4 regions of the Streptomyces tyrfis genome follow, and region 3 is predicted to be linked to each of the others. Evidence: riboswitches for the same ligand, from Rfam matches in the RefSeq annotation. Region 3 holds a riboswitch; each other region holds the start of a gene.
What was found. Region 3 has a riboswitch for cobalamin ahead of WA762_RS20995 (ABC transporter substrate-binding protein). Riboswitches for the same ligand answer to the same signal wherever they lie in the genome.
Positions count from the first base shown of each region.

Region 1: it holds a riboswitch for cobalamin, as region 3 does, so the genes downstream of both, WA762_RS14335 (cobalamin biosynthesis protein) here and WA762_RS20995 (ABC transporter substrate-binding protein) in region 3, are expected to answer to the same signal.
Region 2: it holds a riboswitch for cobalamin, as region 3 does, so the genes downstream of both, WA762_RS35665 (CoA-acylating methylmalonate-semialdehyde dehydrogenase) here and WA762_RS20995 (ABC transporter substrate-binding protein) in region 3, are expected to answer to the same signal.
Region 4: it holds a riboswitch for cobalamin, as region 3 does, so the genes downstream of both, WA762_RS10035 (prenyltransferase/squalene oxidase repeat-containing protein) here and WA762_RS20995 (ABC transporter substrate-binding protein) in region 3, are expected to answer to the same signal.

Region 1 is NZ_JBAGJZ010000015.1:110,865-114,071, forward strand. It holds gene WA762_RS14330 (cobyric acid synthase) at 1-766, opposite strand, end outside; gene WA762_RS14335 (cobalamin biosynthesis protein) at 763-1,905, opposite strand; cobalamin riboswitch at 2,051-2,181, opposite strand; gene WA762_RS14340 (hypothetical protein) at 2,435-2,665, opposite strand; gene WA762_RS14345 (inorganic phosphate transporter) at 2,784-3,207, opposite strand, start outside.
Region 2 is NZ_JBAGJZ010000010.1:23,698-26,904, forward strand. It holds gene WA762_RS10055 (ECF transporter S component family protein) at 1-677, shown strand, start outside; cobalamin riboswitch at 737-910, shown strand; partial or broken gene WA762_RS35665 (CoA-acylating methylmalonate-semialdehyde dehydrogenase) at 1,139-1,357, shown strand; partial or broken gene WA762_RS10060 (enoyl-CoA hydratase) at 1,370-2,165, shown strand; gene WA762_RS10065 (BTAD domain-containing putative transcriptional regulator) at 2,246-3,207, opposite strand, start outside.
Region 3 is NZ_JBAGJZ010000026.1:114,690-117,896, forward strand. It holds gene WA762_RS20990 (FecCD family ABC transporter permease) at 1-220, opposite strand, end outside; gene WA762_RS20995 (ABC transporter substrate-binding protein) at 217-1,266, opposite strand; cobalamin riboswitch at 1,297-1,480, opposite strand; gene WA762_RS21000 (alpha/beta hydrolase) at 1,696-2,841, shown strand; gene WA762_RS21005 (sensor histidine kinase) at 3,112-3,207, shown strand, end outside.
Region 4 is NZ_JBAGJZ010000010.1:15,191-18,397, reverse strand. It holds gene WA762_RS10035 (prenyltransferase/squalene oxidase repeat-containing protein) at 1-1,411, opposite strand, end outside; cobalamin riboswitch at 1,533-1,666, opposite strand; gene WA762_RS10030 (prenyltransferase/squalene oxidase repeat-containing protein) at 1,960-3,207, shown strand, end outside.

The sequences.
Region 1 (3,207 bases), on a different contig from region 3:
GCGGCGGCGCCACCGCCGACTCGCGCACGGCGCCGCGCAGCGAGACCCTCAGCCCGTCCTCCTCGTCGATGCCGAGGCCGTGCGCGAAGGGCAGCACCCCGTACGTGGGGCGGCCGGTGACCTCGCGCAGCATGTCGAGCCCCGGCTCCAGCAGCGACACGTCGCCGCGGAACTTGTTCACCAGATAGCCCGCGACCAGCGCCTGGTCCTCGGCGGAGAGCAGGGCCGTGGTGCCGAAGAACGACGCGAACACGCCGCCCCGGTCGATGTCCCCGACCACCACCACCGGGAAGCGTGCCGCCCGCGCGACGCCCATGTTCACGATGTCCGTGCGCCGCAGATTGATCTCGGCCGGGCTCCCCGCCCCCTCGCAGATCACCGCGTCGTACGTGCTCCGGAGCCGCTCCAGGCAGTCCACGACCGTGCCGAACAGGGCCTCCTGACGGCCGCCGTGGTAGCCGCGCGCGCTCATCTCGCCCACCGGCCTGCCCATCAGGACGACCTGGCTGGAACGGTCCCCGCCGGGCTTGAGCAGCACCGGGTTCATCAGCGCCGACGGCTCCACCCGGGCCGCCGCCGCCTGCATGGCCTGGGCGCGGCCGATCTCGGCGCCGTCCCGGGTGACATAGGAGTTCAGCGACATGTTCTGCGCCTTGAAGGGCGCCGCCTTCACGCCCCGGCGCACGAGCCAGCGGCAGATGCCGGCCGTGACGACGCTCTTGCCCGCGTCCGAGGTGGTCCCGGCGACCAGCAGTCCGCCGCTCATGTCCGTCTCCGTCCCACGATCAGCCGCGCCGCGAACGGGAGCCCCGCGGCCCGCGCGGCGTCGCCCGTGCTTCCGGCCCGCACGCCGGCGACGCGTGCGCCCGCGCCCGGGGTTCGTACGCCGGCGCCCGTCGCGCCCGCGAGCACGCCCCGCGTGCCCGCGCCCGGCACGCCCCCGCCTCGTCCGTCCGCGAACCGCCGGACCGCGAGGGAGGCGCCCAGCCGTCCGGCCACGCACACGCCGAGGGCCAGCACGCCGACCCGGCGCGACAGCCGCACCGCGCGCTCGACGTCCCCGGTCTCCACGGCCCGGCCCGCCGCCCCGTTGAGGACGGGACGGTGCTCGACCCGGCCGCCGTACGCCAGCGTCCCGCCGAGACGCACCCCCAGCGCGCCCGCGAACGCCGCCTCCACCGGGCCCGCGTTGGGGCTCGGATGCTTCGCCGCGTCGGCCCGCCAGGCCCGTACCGCCGCGCGCGGACGGCCGCCCGCCGCCGCGGCGAGCAGAGCGGTCAGCCGCGCGCCCGGCCCGCCCGCGACGTCGTCGAGGCGGGCCGAGGCCCAGCCGTAGCGGAGGTGGCGGGGCGACTTGTGGCCGACCATCGCGTCCAGGGTGTTCACGGCCCGGAAGCCGACCAGCCCGGGCACCCCGGCCAGCGCCCCCCACACCAGGGCGCCGACCACGGCGTCCGAGGTGTTCTCGGCGACGGACTCCACCACCGCGCGGGCGATGCCCGGCCCGTCGAGGGCCTGCGGGTCGCGCCCGCACAGATGCGGCAGCCGCTCCCGGGCGAGTTCGACGTCCCCGGCGGCCAGGGCGCCGCCGATGGCGCGCGCCTCCCGCCCCAGCGAGGCGCCGCCGAGCACGGTCCAGGTGGCGGCCGCGGTCAGCGCGACGGAGGCGGCGGGGCTGCGGCGGACGGCATGGGAGAGCAGCGCGGCACCGCCCGCGGCGCCGCCGGCGCAGACGAGGGTGTGCAGCGCGCCCCACCCGCGGTGGTCGCGCCACAGACGGCGCTCGACGCCCGCCGCGGCCCGCCCGAAGGCGGCCACCGGGTGCCCCCTGCGGGGGTCACCGAGCAGCAGGTCGCCGATCAGTCCGGCCGTGGCGCCGTACGCGAAGATGCGATCGGCCCGCATGGCTCAGCCGGCCGTCGCGCCTCGGAGGACGTTCGTACGGGCGGCTCTCGGCGAGAGCCCCCCGGCAAGGGACGCACGGCTGCCAGGCATGGCGACATGTCCTCACTCAGGGTCCGCGCCCTGGTTCGACGTGACCGGCGACGAGAGTCTCCTGGCTCCCGGATCCGCGGTGACCCCCGGCCTTCCAGCCCGCTCGCGCGTGCCGTGACTTCCCGGTGTGGGGGACCGCTCCCCGGTGACAGTGGCGGGACCGCGCCGGATTCGCACCGGCTTCCTCTGCTGTCGCCGTAAATGGCTCCGGCAGTCCACCACGCTCCGAGAAGCCCCGTCAACTTGCCGTTGACCTGCGGCGGCGCAGTGTGCTGAGACCCACACCGGCTCCGGGGCACGCCGAAGGGCCGGACGCACGAGGCGCGTCCGGCCCGTGACGGGGGCGCGGGGACGGGAGCGCGGGAGGGGCCCGAACGTCGAGCGGGGAGGGGCCCGGAGGGGGAGCGGTGGCGCGCCCGGAGGGGCGGCGGGGAGGGGCTCAGGCGACGATCAGATAGATCCCGTACGCGACCGCCGCCGCGCACAGCGCGAAACAGGCGTACGCGCCCGCGCGAGCCAGCGCCCGGGAACCGCCGGAGCCGCCCTGGGCCGCCGGTTCCGACTGCCTGGCCAGCCCCACCACGCCCAGGCTGAAGAAGCCCACCAGTGCGACGGTGACGACGAGGGACACACCGAAGACGGACCCGAGGGCCGCCCAGTCGATCTTCATGCTGATTCCTTAAACGGTCTGCGAGGTCCGGGACGGTCCGCGCGATCCGGGACGGTCCGCGCGGACCGGGCGAGGGAGGGCCGGGGGCGGCCCGGCGCGAACGGCCCGGGCCGCGTCCTCACACCGGCTGGACGGGGGCGGGGCGCGCCGGGTCCTGGGCGGGGACCGTCGGGACCGGGGCCGGAAGGGTGGTCATGAGGTCCTGCGCGGCGGCGGTCACGGGGGTCACGGCGGTGACGGCGGTCGCGGTGGCCGCGACGGTGGGCGGCGGGCTGACGGCGGCGATGGCCGTGGTGACGACCCCGGCGGGTTCGGCGGCGCCCTCCACCGGCGCGGCGGCCGGCGCGACGTCGCCGTGGCCGACCGGCTTGCGGCGCGACACCACCCAGATCGCTCCGGAGCCCGCGACCAGCAGCGCCGCGACGACCACGACGCCCCAGGTGCCCTGCTTGGTGAGGAACTCCGCGCCCGCGCCGACCAGACCCGCGGCCGGCAGGGTCAGACCCCAGGCGACGAACATCCGGGTGGCGGTGGACCAGCGG
Region 2 (3,207 bases), on a different contig from region 3:
TCTTCGGCGCGCTGCTGGTGCTGGTCCTGTGCGTGGTGCTGTCGGAGATCGCCGAGGGCGGCATCGACTCCAAGGCGCTGGCCATGCTCGGCGTCCTGTCCGCCGTCAACGCGGCCCTGCGCCCGCTGGGCGCCGGGACCGCGGGCGTCGAGACCGTCTTCTTCGTCCTGGTCCTGGCGGGCCGGGTCTACGGGCCCGGCTTCGGATTCACCCTTGGCTGCACCTCGCTGTTCGCCTCCGCCCTGATCACCGGGGGAGTGGGCCCGTGGATGCCGTACCAGATGTTCGGCTGCGCGTTCGTCGGGATGCTCGCCGGCTTCCTCCCACGGGCGAGCGGACGCCGCGAGGTGCTGCTGCTGGCCGTCTACGGGTCCCTCTCGGGCTATCTCTTCGGCTTCCTGCTCAACCTCTCCTTCTGGCCCTTCTCCCTGGACCCCCACAGCTCCATCGCCTATCTGCCGGGTCTGCCCCTCACCGAGCAGTGGCAGCGCTACATCGCCTTCGACCTCGCCACGTCCCTCGGCTGGGACACGGGCCGGGCGGTCACCAACTTCGTCTGCGTGACGCTGGCCGGACCCGCCGTGCTGACCACCTTCCGGCGCGCCGCGCGCCGTGCCCGGTTCCACGCCCCGGCGCGTTTCGCGGCCCCTCGAACGGCCGAACCCGGACCCCGCTGAGCTGCGGGAACGTCCCGGAACGGGCCCGGGGGCGGATTTACTAGGGCGCCCAACTATATGGTCGCGACAAGGCCCGCGGTGCGGGGAAGCCGGTGTGAATCCGGCACGGTCCCGCCACTGTGACCGGGGAGCACGCCGTCGAGCAGGGCGCCACCGACGAGCAGGACGTCGGGAGGGCGGACGGCGCGCGCTGATCCGGGAGTCAGGATACCGGCCGCGGGATGTTCCGTGTTGTCCACGAGGATGGAGCTGACACGCATGGCACCGGTGCGCTTCCACGAATCCGGCGACCCTGCGGCAGGGGCGCCCGCTCGCCGGGAAACCCGGCGGCACCCCGCCGTCGCCGTCTGACGGTTCCCCCGCCATACGCGATCTCGCGCCGCCCCCGCGCGCACGGACCACGGCGTCCGCGCGCGTCCGGCGGCGCGCCGTCCCGGATCGCCTGACGAGAGCAGGCACTCATGGTCCGCACGCAAGTCAACTACTCCGTACGAGAGTTGACCCACTTCATCGACGGCAGGCGCACCCCGGGAACCTCGGGTTCCCACGGTGACGTGTACGACCCCAACACCGGCGGGATCCGGGCCCGCGAGCCCCTCGCGAGCCGCGCCGAGACCGAGGCGGCGATCGGCGTCGCCGAACGCGCCCAGCGGGGCTGGGGCGACTGGAACCCCCAGCGCCGCGCCAGGGTTCTGCTCCGGTTCCTCAAACTCGTCGACCAGGAAAGGGACTCCCTGGAACGCAAGGGCCGCGCCGCCCTGCTCGCCCTCGACCGCCCCGGCGCGCTCAACGCGCTGAACCTCCAGGTGATGAACGAGGTCGTCGCCGCCACCGACGCCCTCGACCGGGACCCGGACTGCGGATGCGTCGTGATCACTCGATCGGCCAGGGCGTTCGCGGCCGGCGCCGACATCAGGGAGATGCGGTCGAGGGACTACCCGGACATGTATCTCGCGGACCGGTTCGCCGCCTGGGACCGGCTCGGACAGCTGCGCACCCCCACCGTGGCGGCGGTCGCCGGCTACGCGCTCGGCGGCGGCTGCGAACTCGCCATGCTGTGCGACATCCTGCTGGCCGCCGACACGGCCGTCTTCGGCCAGCCCGAGATCAAGCTCGGGGTGATCCCCGGCATCGGTGGCTCCCAGCGCCTGACCCGCGCGGTCGGCAAGGCCAAGGCCATGGAGATGTGCCTGACCGGCCGCACGATGGGCGTGGCCGAGGCCGAGCGCGCCGGACTGGTCTCTTCGGGTGGTGCCGGCCGACGAGCTGCTCGGCGAGGCGCTCGCGGTCGCGGAGACCGTCGCGGGCATGTCGCTGCCGGTGGCGATGACGGCCAAGGAGGCGGTGGGGCGGGCCTTCGAGACGACCCTCTCCGAGGGGGTCCGCTTCGAACGCCGACTCTTCCACGCGGTGTTCGCCACCGCCGACCAGAAGGAGGGCATGCGCGCCTTCGTCGACAAACGGCCGCCCGAGTTCCGCCACCGGTGACCCGCCGCGCGCGGCGGGGCCGCCCGGCAGGCCCCGCCCCGGCCGCGACCGGCGGGCCGGACCCGGTCGCCCGGCTCCGCTCAGCCGCGCACCGGCGGTTCGGCGGCGCCCGCGCCCAGGAGCTCGCGCAGCAGCCGGGTGGCGGGCAGGGCGGAGTGGAGATACACGTACTCGCGCCGGAGCTCGACGACGGCGACCAGGGTGCGCAGGGTGTCCACCGCGTCCTCCAGCTCCCCCGCGTGATGCTGGGCCTGCGCCAGCAGGCCCAGATGGAGGGGCTGGCGGATGCGGGTGCCGTTCAGCCGCAGCTCGGCGAGCGAGTCCCGCATCTCCGCGATGCCCTCGCCCCGCCCGGAATGGGCCAGGGCCCACCCCAGCGGAAACCGGAGCATCGGCTTCCAGTAGTACAGGCCGTGCTCGACCGCGAGCCCGACGCCCTCGGCGCCGCAGGCGCGCGCCGTCTCGACGTCCCCCTCCCAGGCGGCCAGCACGGCGTGGGTGTAGAGGGCGTGGATCCGGTCCCAGGGCCTGCTGTCGTACTGGGTCAGCCGCAGCAGGCTCCGGCGCTGCTCGGCCGCCGTGTCCCGGTCGTTCAGCAGCCAGCGGGCCAGGACGTCGTAGCAGCGGAAGTAGACCCTCGGATCGGACTGGTACATCCGCTCAGGAAGCCGGCCCTCCCGGGCGAACCGGTCGGCCAGCACCACCCCGTGCTCCAGCTCCTCCAGCGCCTCGACCAGCCGGCCGCGGACGAACAGCGCGGTCGCCTCGCCGTACACGGCGCCGAGCCGGGCCGTCGGCTCGTCGGTGCGCTGCGCGATGTCCCGGAGCACCACGGCCAGCTGGCGCGATTCGTCGTAGCGACCGCGGACCAGGAGCGAGGCGCCGAGCAGCGACAGGACCGCCGGGTCGTCGGCGTCGGCGCCGGCCGCGCGGCCCCGGCTCAGCTCCGCCTCCGCCTCCGCGTCCCCGAACCCGCGCACATGGGCGAGCAGCTGGCCCAGCTCCAGATGCAGCCGGTGTTCCAGCTCCCGGGCCGAAGGGT
Region 3 (3,207 bases):
CGCCCAGCGCGTGCGTGACGATGCCCCAGACCTGTCCGGGCGGCACGTGCACCGAACCGATGGCCAGGCCGGCCGTGGCGGAGATCGCCAGCAGCAGCGTGAGAACGCCCAGCGCGAGCCCGAGGGGCACCCGGCCCGCGCGGCCCGCGCGGCCCTCGCGGCGCGCGCGCCGCGCGGCCGGCCCGGTGGCGGGGCCGGCCGTCGCGGCCGCCCGCGTCACCGGAAGCTCTCGGGATGCAGGCCGCGGGCCAGGCCGTCCACCGCGTACGCCGACCGGATGCCGACCAGCGTCGCGGTCAGCGGCAGCGCCACGAACCGCTTGTTCCTGATGGCGGGGACGTCGGCCAGGGCCGGCTGGGAGAGCAGGAACTTCTTCTTCTCCTCGACGCTGCCGGAGCCCTCGTAGTCGTAGACGGCGATGACCTCCGGCTTGCGGGCCACGACCTGCTCCCAGGAGACGTCCCCGAAGACGTTGTCGAGGTCCGCGAAGACGTTCCGGCCGCCGGCCAGGCCGATCAGCTCGTTGCCCAGGCCCTTGCCGCCCGCGGTGAAGGCCGACTTGCTGCCGCTGTCGTAGACGAAGACGGGCACCTCGGGCCGGTCCGCGACCGCAGCGGTGGCCTCGCCGACGCGCTTCTCCAGGTCGGACACCAGGGCGGAGGCGCGGTCCTGCACGCCGAAGAGACGGCCGACGGTGCGGATCTCCTCGTAGGTGTCCTCCATCGTCACCTGCTTCTTCTTCCCGGCGCAGTACTCGCGGTTGAGATAGGTGTCGATGCCCGCGTCCGCGAACGCCTTGCGGGACCGGCCCTCGTTCTCGGCGAAGGCGCTGGCGTAGCCGCCGTAGACGAAGTCGGGCTCCGCGTCCAGGATCGACTCGAAGGACGGCTCCCGTTTCGCCAGCTCGGGTATCGCCGCGAAGTCCTTCCTGAGCTCGGGCAGGACCGCCGAGTCGGGGAAGGCGGTGCCGACCATGCGGTCCTTCAGACCCAGCGCGAGCAGCAGCTCGGCCGGGTGCTGATGGATGGTGACGACGCGGGAGGGCGGCTTGTCATACGTCGTCCTGACGCCGCAGTTGTCGATGGTGACCGGGAAGCCCTCGGCCGGCGACGCGCCGGCACTCGGCCGGTCGGGGGAGTCCCCGCCGGCGCCGCAGCCGGAGGCCAGCAGGGCGGTGGTCAGGACCACGGCCCCGGCGACGGCGCGCAGGCCGCGGCGGGGCCGGGCGGGGGAAGAACCGGGTCGGCGGGGGATGCCGAAATACACGTAGAGCCTCCTGGGGAGTCCGCGCTCCTCAAAACGGGCCCGCGACAGGTCAGTGTCCTGACTCCCGGATCGACGTCCCCCGCACGCCGTGCCGCGCCGGGCGCGGTGGCGTGCCGGAGGGGTGCGCTCCCCGGTCACAGTGGCGGGACCGCGCCGGATTCGCACCGGCTTCCTGGCTCCCGTCGCGGCTATGACCTGGTGATATTACGGTTCCTTGAGGCAGGGGCACAAAATACGCCCATGTGGGTGATCGCACACTGGGGGAACCGTCCCCGCCGCCCCGGTCCTCGCCGGAGTTCTCGCGGGGAGCGATCCGGGCGGCCGGGAGGGGCCGGCGTCAACACGAGATTCCCGGTGTCTCGCCTTCAATGTAAAAAGGTGGAAAAACGGGTAAACCATCGTGCTGTGCGCGACATCCTCCCTGGCGTGATGAGCCTGACGGGGACACCATTCTTCCTGACCACGATCGTGCTGGCCGTGGTCAGCGTGATGCTTCCCCTGCTGTTGTGGGGGCGGGTCCGAGGGCCCGCCGTGGTGCGCGGCGCGGCCCGTCTGACGATGCTCGTCCTCGCGCAGGGGGCGGCCGTGCTGAGCGTCTTCGTGATGGTCAACAACACCAACGGCCTCTACGACAACTGGGCCGATCTGCTGGGCACCGGGCAGCACGTCGTGGTCGCCCCGAACCTCGGGCGCGACGGCCTGGGCACGCACAAGCAGCTGGCGAACGAGCCGAAGGTCGTCCAGCGCTTCGGCCCGACGCACGACGCCCGGATGGGTCCCGGCGTCCGCGTCACCCAGGTGAACGGCCGGGTCTCGGGGGTGCACGGCGAGGTGTACGTGTGGCTGCCGCCGCAGTACGACCAGCCGGCGTACCGTCACCGGAGATTCCCCGTGGTCGAACTGCTGGGCGGTTTCCCGGGATCCGCGAAGGCGTGGTTCAGCAGCCTGCGGGTGCAGTCGCAGCTGGAGGCCGGCATGCGCAGCGGGGAGGTCGCCCCGTTCATCCTCGTCGAACCGCGGACCAATGTGCTGCCCGGTCAGGACACCGGGTGCGCCAATGTGCCGGGCGTCGTGGACGCCGAGTCATGGCTGAGCGTGGACGTCCGGCAGATGGTGATCGACAACTTCCGCGCCCGCAGGGGCGCGAGCGGCTGGGCCGTCGCCGGGTACTCGGCCGGGGCGCACTGCGCCGCGAAGATGGCGCTCGCCCACCCCGAGCGGTACCGGGCCGCCGTGGGCCTTTCGGGTTACAACGACCCGGCGGCCGAACCGCTGTCCCTCACCGCCCGTTCCCCCGAACTGCGGCGGACCAACAACCCGCTGTGGATCCTCCGCCACGCGACCACCCCGCCCCGCGTCTCGCTCTATCTCTCGGGCAACCGGAACGACGGCTACCGGGACGGTCTGGCGCTGCGCCGTGCCGCGCTGCCCCCGACCCGGGTCGTGGTGGCCGAGGTGATCGGGCCGCACACCACCGGCGTGTGGAGGCGCCAGGTGCCGCAGGTCTTCCGCTGGCTGACCTCGGAACTCTCGCCCTTCGCGGTACATCGTGCGGCGCCGGCGAGGGGCGTATGAGGCAGCCGCCCCGCTGACGCCGTCGGCCGGTGCGGTGCAGCGCCGCCGGTCCGGCGCACCGCCGGTCCGTACGCACGCCACCGGTCCGGTGAGCCGCCGTCCCGTACGCACCGCCGTCCCGTACGCACCGCCGTCCCGTGCTCGCCGCCGGGCCGTCCCGCTCCGGGGCGCCCCAGCGGCGGACGAACGGGTGAACCGCTGCGCCGGCCGGAGGACAGGGGCCCGTTCCGCGACCATGCCCGACGCGGTCGCCGACCTTACGTTGGTGGCATGGCGGCGATCAGTGGTCGGAGGCGGTGGGAAGGGCCCCGGCCCGGTGCGCTGGAAGCACTGGGCCTCTTCGCGCTGTTCGTCATGTCGGTCCTG
Region 4 (3,207 bases), on a different contig from region 3:
CGAGCTGCTGCCGCGACAGCCAGGCGACGGCCGCGTCGGCGCGTGCGGCGTCGCCGAGGGCGCGCAGCGCCTGGGCGGCGTACGCGGTGGCGTGGACGCTTCCGGCGGTGGCCCCGGTGTAGCCGGGGAGGGCGCCGTCCTCGCGCTGGGTCCTGGTCAGGTAGGCGCGGGCCCGGTCCACTGCGTCGTCGTGGCCGCCGGCCCGGTGCAGCACCAGGGCGAACAGGCCGGTGACGCCGGGGTCGCCGTCGCAGTACTCGCCGGGGCGGATGAGGATGGAGGTGACGCCGCCGTCCTTGCACTGGAGCTGGGTGAGCCGTTCCACGGCGGCGGCCGGGGGCGTGACGCCGGCGCGCAGCAGGGCCAGGAGGGACAGCGCCTGGCCGTCGCCGTAGGCGGCGCCCCGGAAGTCGCCCGCGGCGGTGCAGCCGGGGGTGGGTTCGCCGGACTCGGGGCCCGCCTCGCACACATGGTCCGCCAGGTCGCCGACGAGGTCGTGGCCGCCGAAGTCCCTCGGGTCGGCCCCGGTGATCTCGGCGAGGAGGGCGAGCCGGGCCGCGGCGGTGGCGTCGGGGGCCCGGCCGGAGCCGTTCGGGTAGGCGTAGTCGCCGCCGTGTGCGGCCAGGAACGCGGTGATTCCGCCGACGGCGGGGTCCTTTCCGTCGGCGGCGGCCAGGGCGTAGGCCGTCTCCGTGGTCAGGAGGAGATCGGGGGCGCCGCCGCCGTCCTCGACGCGTTCGCCGTCGGTCAGCCCGGACCTGAGCCAGGCCGCCGCGGCGGCGACGTCGACCGTGCCGGGCGCGCCGGTGGGCGTGCCGCCCGGTTCGGGGGTGGCGCCCCCGCCGCCCGCGCGGACGTCGTCGGGGCTGAAGCGCGGCCCGCCCGTGCTGCCGCCGATGTCCGTGCCGCCGTAGACCCAGGCGTCGACGTCGCCGTCCTTCACCTTGCGGTCCATGGCGCCGTACGGGCTGTACGTCCAGTCCCGCTGGCCGGGCGAGGCGGTCCAGTAGGACCAGTACGCGGTGGCGGGCGGGGTCAGGACGCAGGATTCGCGGTCCGGGGTCGGGTAGGGGGTGCCGGAGTGGAACGGGCCGTAGCCGATGCGGCAGATGAAGCCGGGGCCGTCGTGCTCGGTGCCCGCGGTGGAGAAGCCGGCGTCGTGGAGCAGTTCGTACCCGGTGGTCGGGGTGGTGTCGCAGCCGCGCTCGACCGCACCGCCGAACGGTGTGAAGTCGACGGCGACGACGGCTCCGCGGGTGGCGGTGCAGTCGTCGGCCGGGTCGGCGGCGACGGAGGACGCCGTGAGGAAGGTCACGCACGCGGCGGCGAGCATCAGGAAGGCGGAGACCAGTGCCGTCAGCGGCCCCGGTCTCGCCGCCGACCGCCGGTCTCTTCGCTGCTCGGTCCCCACCACGGCCCCCTCGCTGCCTGCCCTGCGCGGGCGCGGGCGTGGGTGAGGGCTCCCGCCGCGGGAAGGCTCCGCACACGGAAGTACCGGTCGCACCACGCCGTAGTCCGCGACGGCGTTCGTTGCTGAAGAACGGGCTCCAGGCATTCCGGCTCGCCCGGTGGTACCGGGCCCACGGTTGCGGGTCAGCGCCGGACTTCGACCGGCTTCCCCTGGAACTCATTGCGTATCAGCCGGATTTGAGCACGGTTCACGGAAGGCGTCAAGGCGGGGTGCGGTCGGGCGCGCGGGCCTGCCGGGGGCGCTCTTGGCGACCGCGTCGCCGGTCGGGTACCGTCCCGCTCTGCCGAGTGGGGGAACCCGGTGGGAGTCCGGGGCTGACGCGCAGCGGTGTGGGACGGCGGGGGCCGTTCCGAGCCCGAATGCCCATGCGGCGAAGCACTTCTGGTAGCCGGTCCACGCGTTTTCGGACGGCGGCCATGCCCGCTGCTCCCGCCCACGGCGAGGCCCGGCACGGGTCCGGCCGGCGTCCCTCATCCCAGGAGCAGGCCATGTCCCGTACCGTTGCCGTGTCCTCGTCCCTCCGCCGCTGCGGGCTCACCGCGGTGGCCGCACTCGGCGCCTTCGCCCTCACCACACTGCCGGCGGCGGCGACCGCCACCCCGGCCCAGATCGCCACGTCGAAGACGAACGGCGTCGCCTATCTCAAGTCCCTCCAGGGCGCGGACGGCTCCTACGCCGGTTCCGGGCTGTCCAACGAGTGGGCGTTCAGCGCGTTCGCGGCCGCGGGCACGGCCGCCGTGGACGTCGCGCCCGGCGGCGACACGGCCAAGAACGCGAGAACGGTCTACCGCGGTCAGTTGTCGGCCGCGGGCTGGCCCTCCGCCACCCCCGTCGTCACCGACTACGAACGCGCCACGCTCAACGCGTACGCCGCCGGGATCGACCCCGCCCGGGTCTCCGCCTCCCGCAACCTGATCGCCGACGTCTACGGCTACTGGCAGAACGCCGAGGCGGGCTACTTCGGGCCGTCGGCCAACTTCAACGGCACGGTGTTCGCCGCGCTCGCCCTCAACGGCGCCCGGACCGCGTCCGGTCAGGTCCGCGTCCCGCAGGCGCTGCGCGACGCGGTCGTCGCCCGGATCCGCGCCAACCAGCACAACGACGGCGGCTGGAACTACGGCAGGGCCGAGGGCGATCCGGCCGAGTCCGCCACCACCAGCGACATCGACATGACCGGTGCGGCGATGGCCGCGCTGTGCGTGTCGGGCGTGCCGAACACGGACAGCGGCATCGTCCGGGCCAAGAGCTTCCTCAAGAGCAAGCTGGTGGCCAACAGCGGCGCGTTCAACACCATGTTCGGAGTCAACACCGACTCCAACGGCTGGGCGGTGTCCGGCCTGAACGCCTGCGGCGTCAACCCGCAGACCGGTGACTTCCTCACCGCCCAGGGCAAGACCCCGGTCGACTTCCTGATCGCCCAGCAGTTCAACCCCGGCGGCGGCTTCCGGTACCAGCCCGGCGACGCCGAGCCGTCGGCGTACGCGTCGATCGACGGTCTGCGGGCGGTGGCCGGCGGCGGATTCACCGCCGCGCCGCCCGTGCCGGCCACTTCGGGGGCCCCGCGGTGGGTGAGCCAGGGCTCGTTCACGTCCGGTACGGCGACGAAGCTGGCGCTCACGGTGGACGACGGCGCCGGCGGGCTGAAGGTGTGCTCCGTCGCGCTCACCCCGACCGGGCCGACCACCACCCTGGGCGCCGTCCTCGACGCCGCGGTGAGCGCGTCCGCCCCGGCGGGC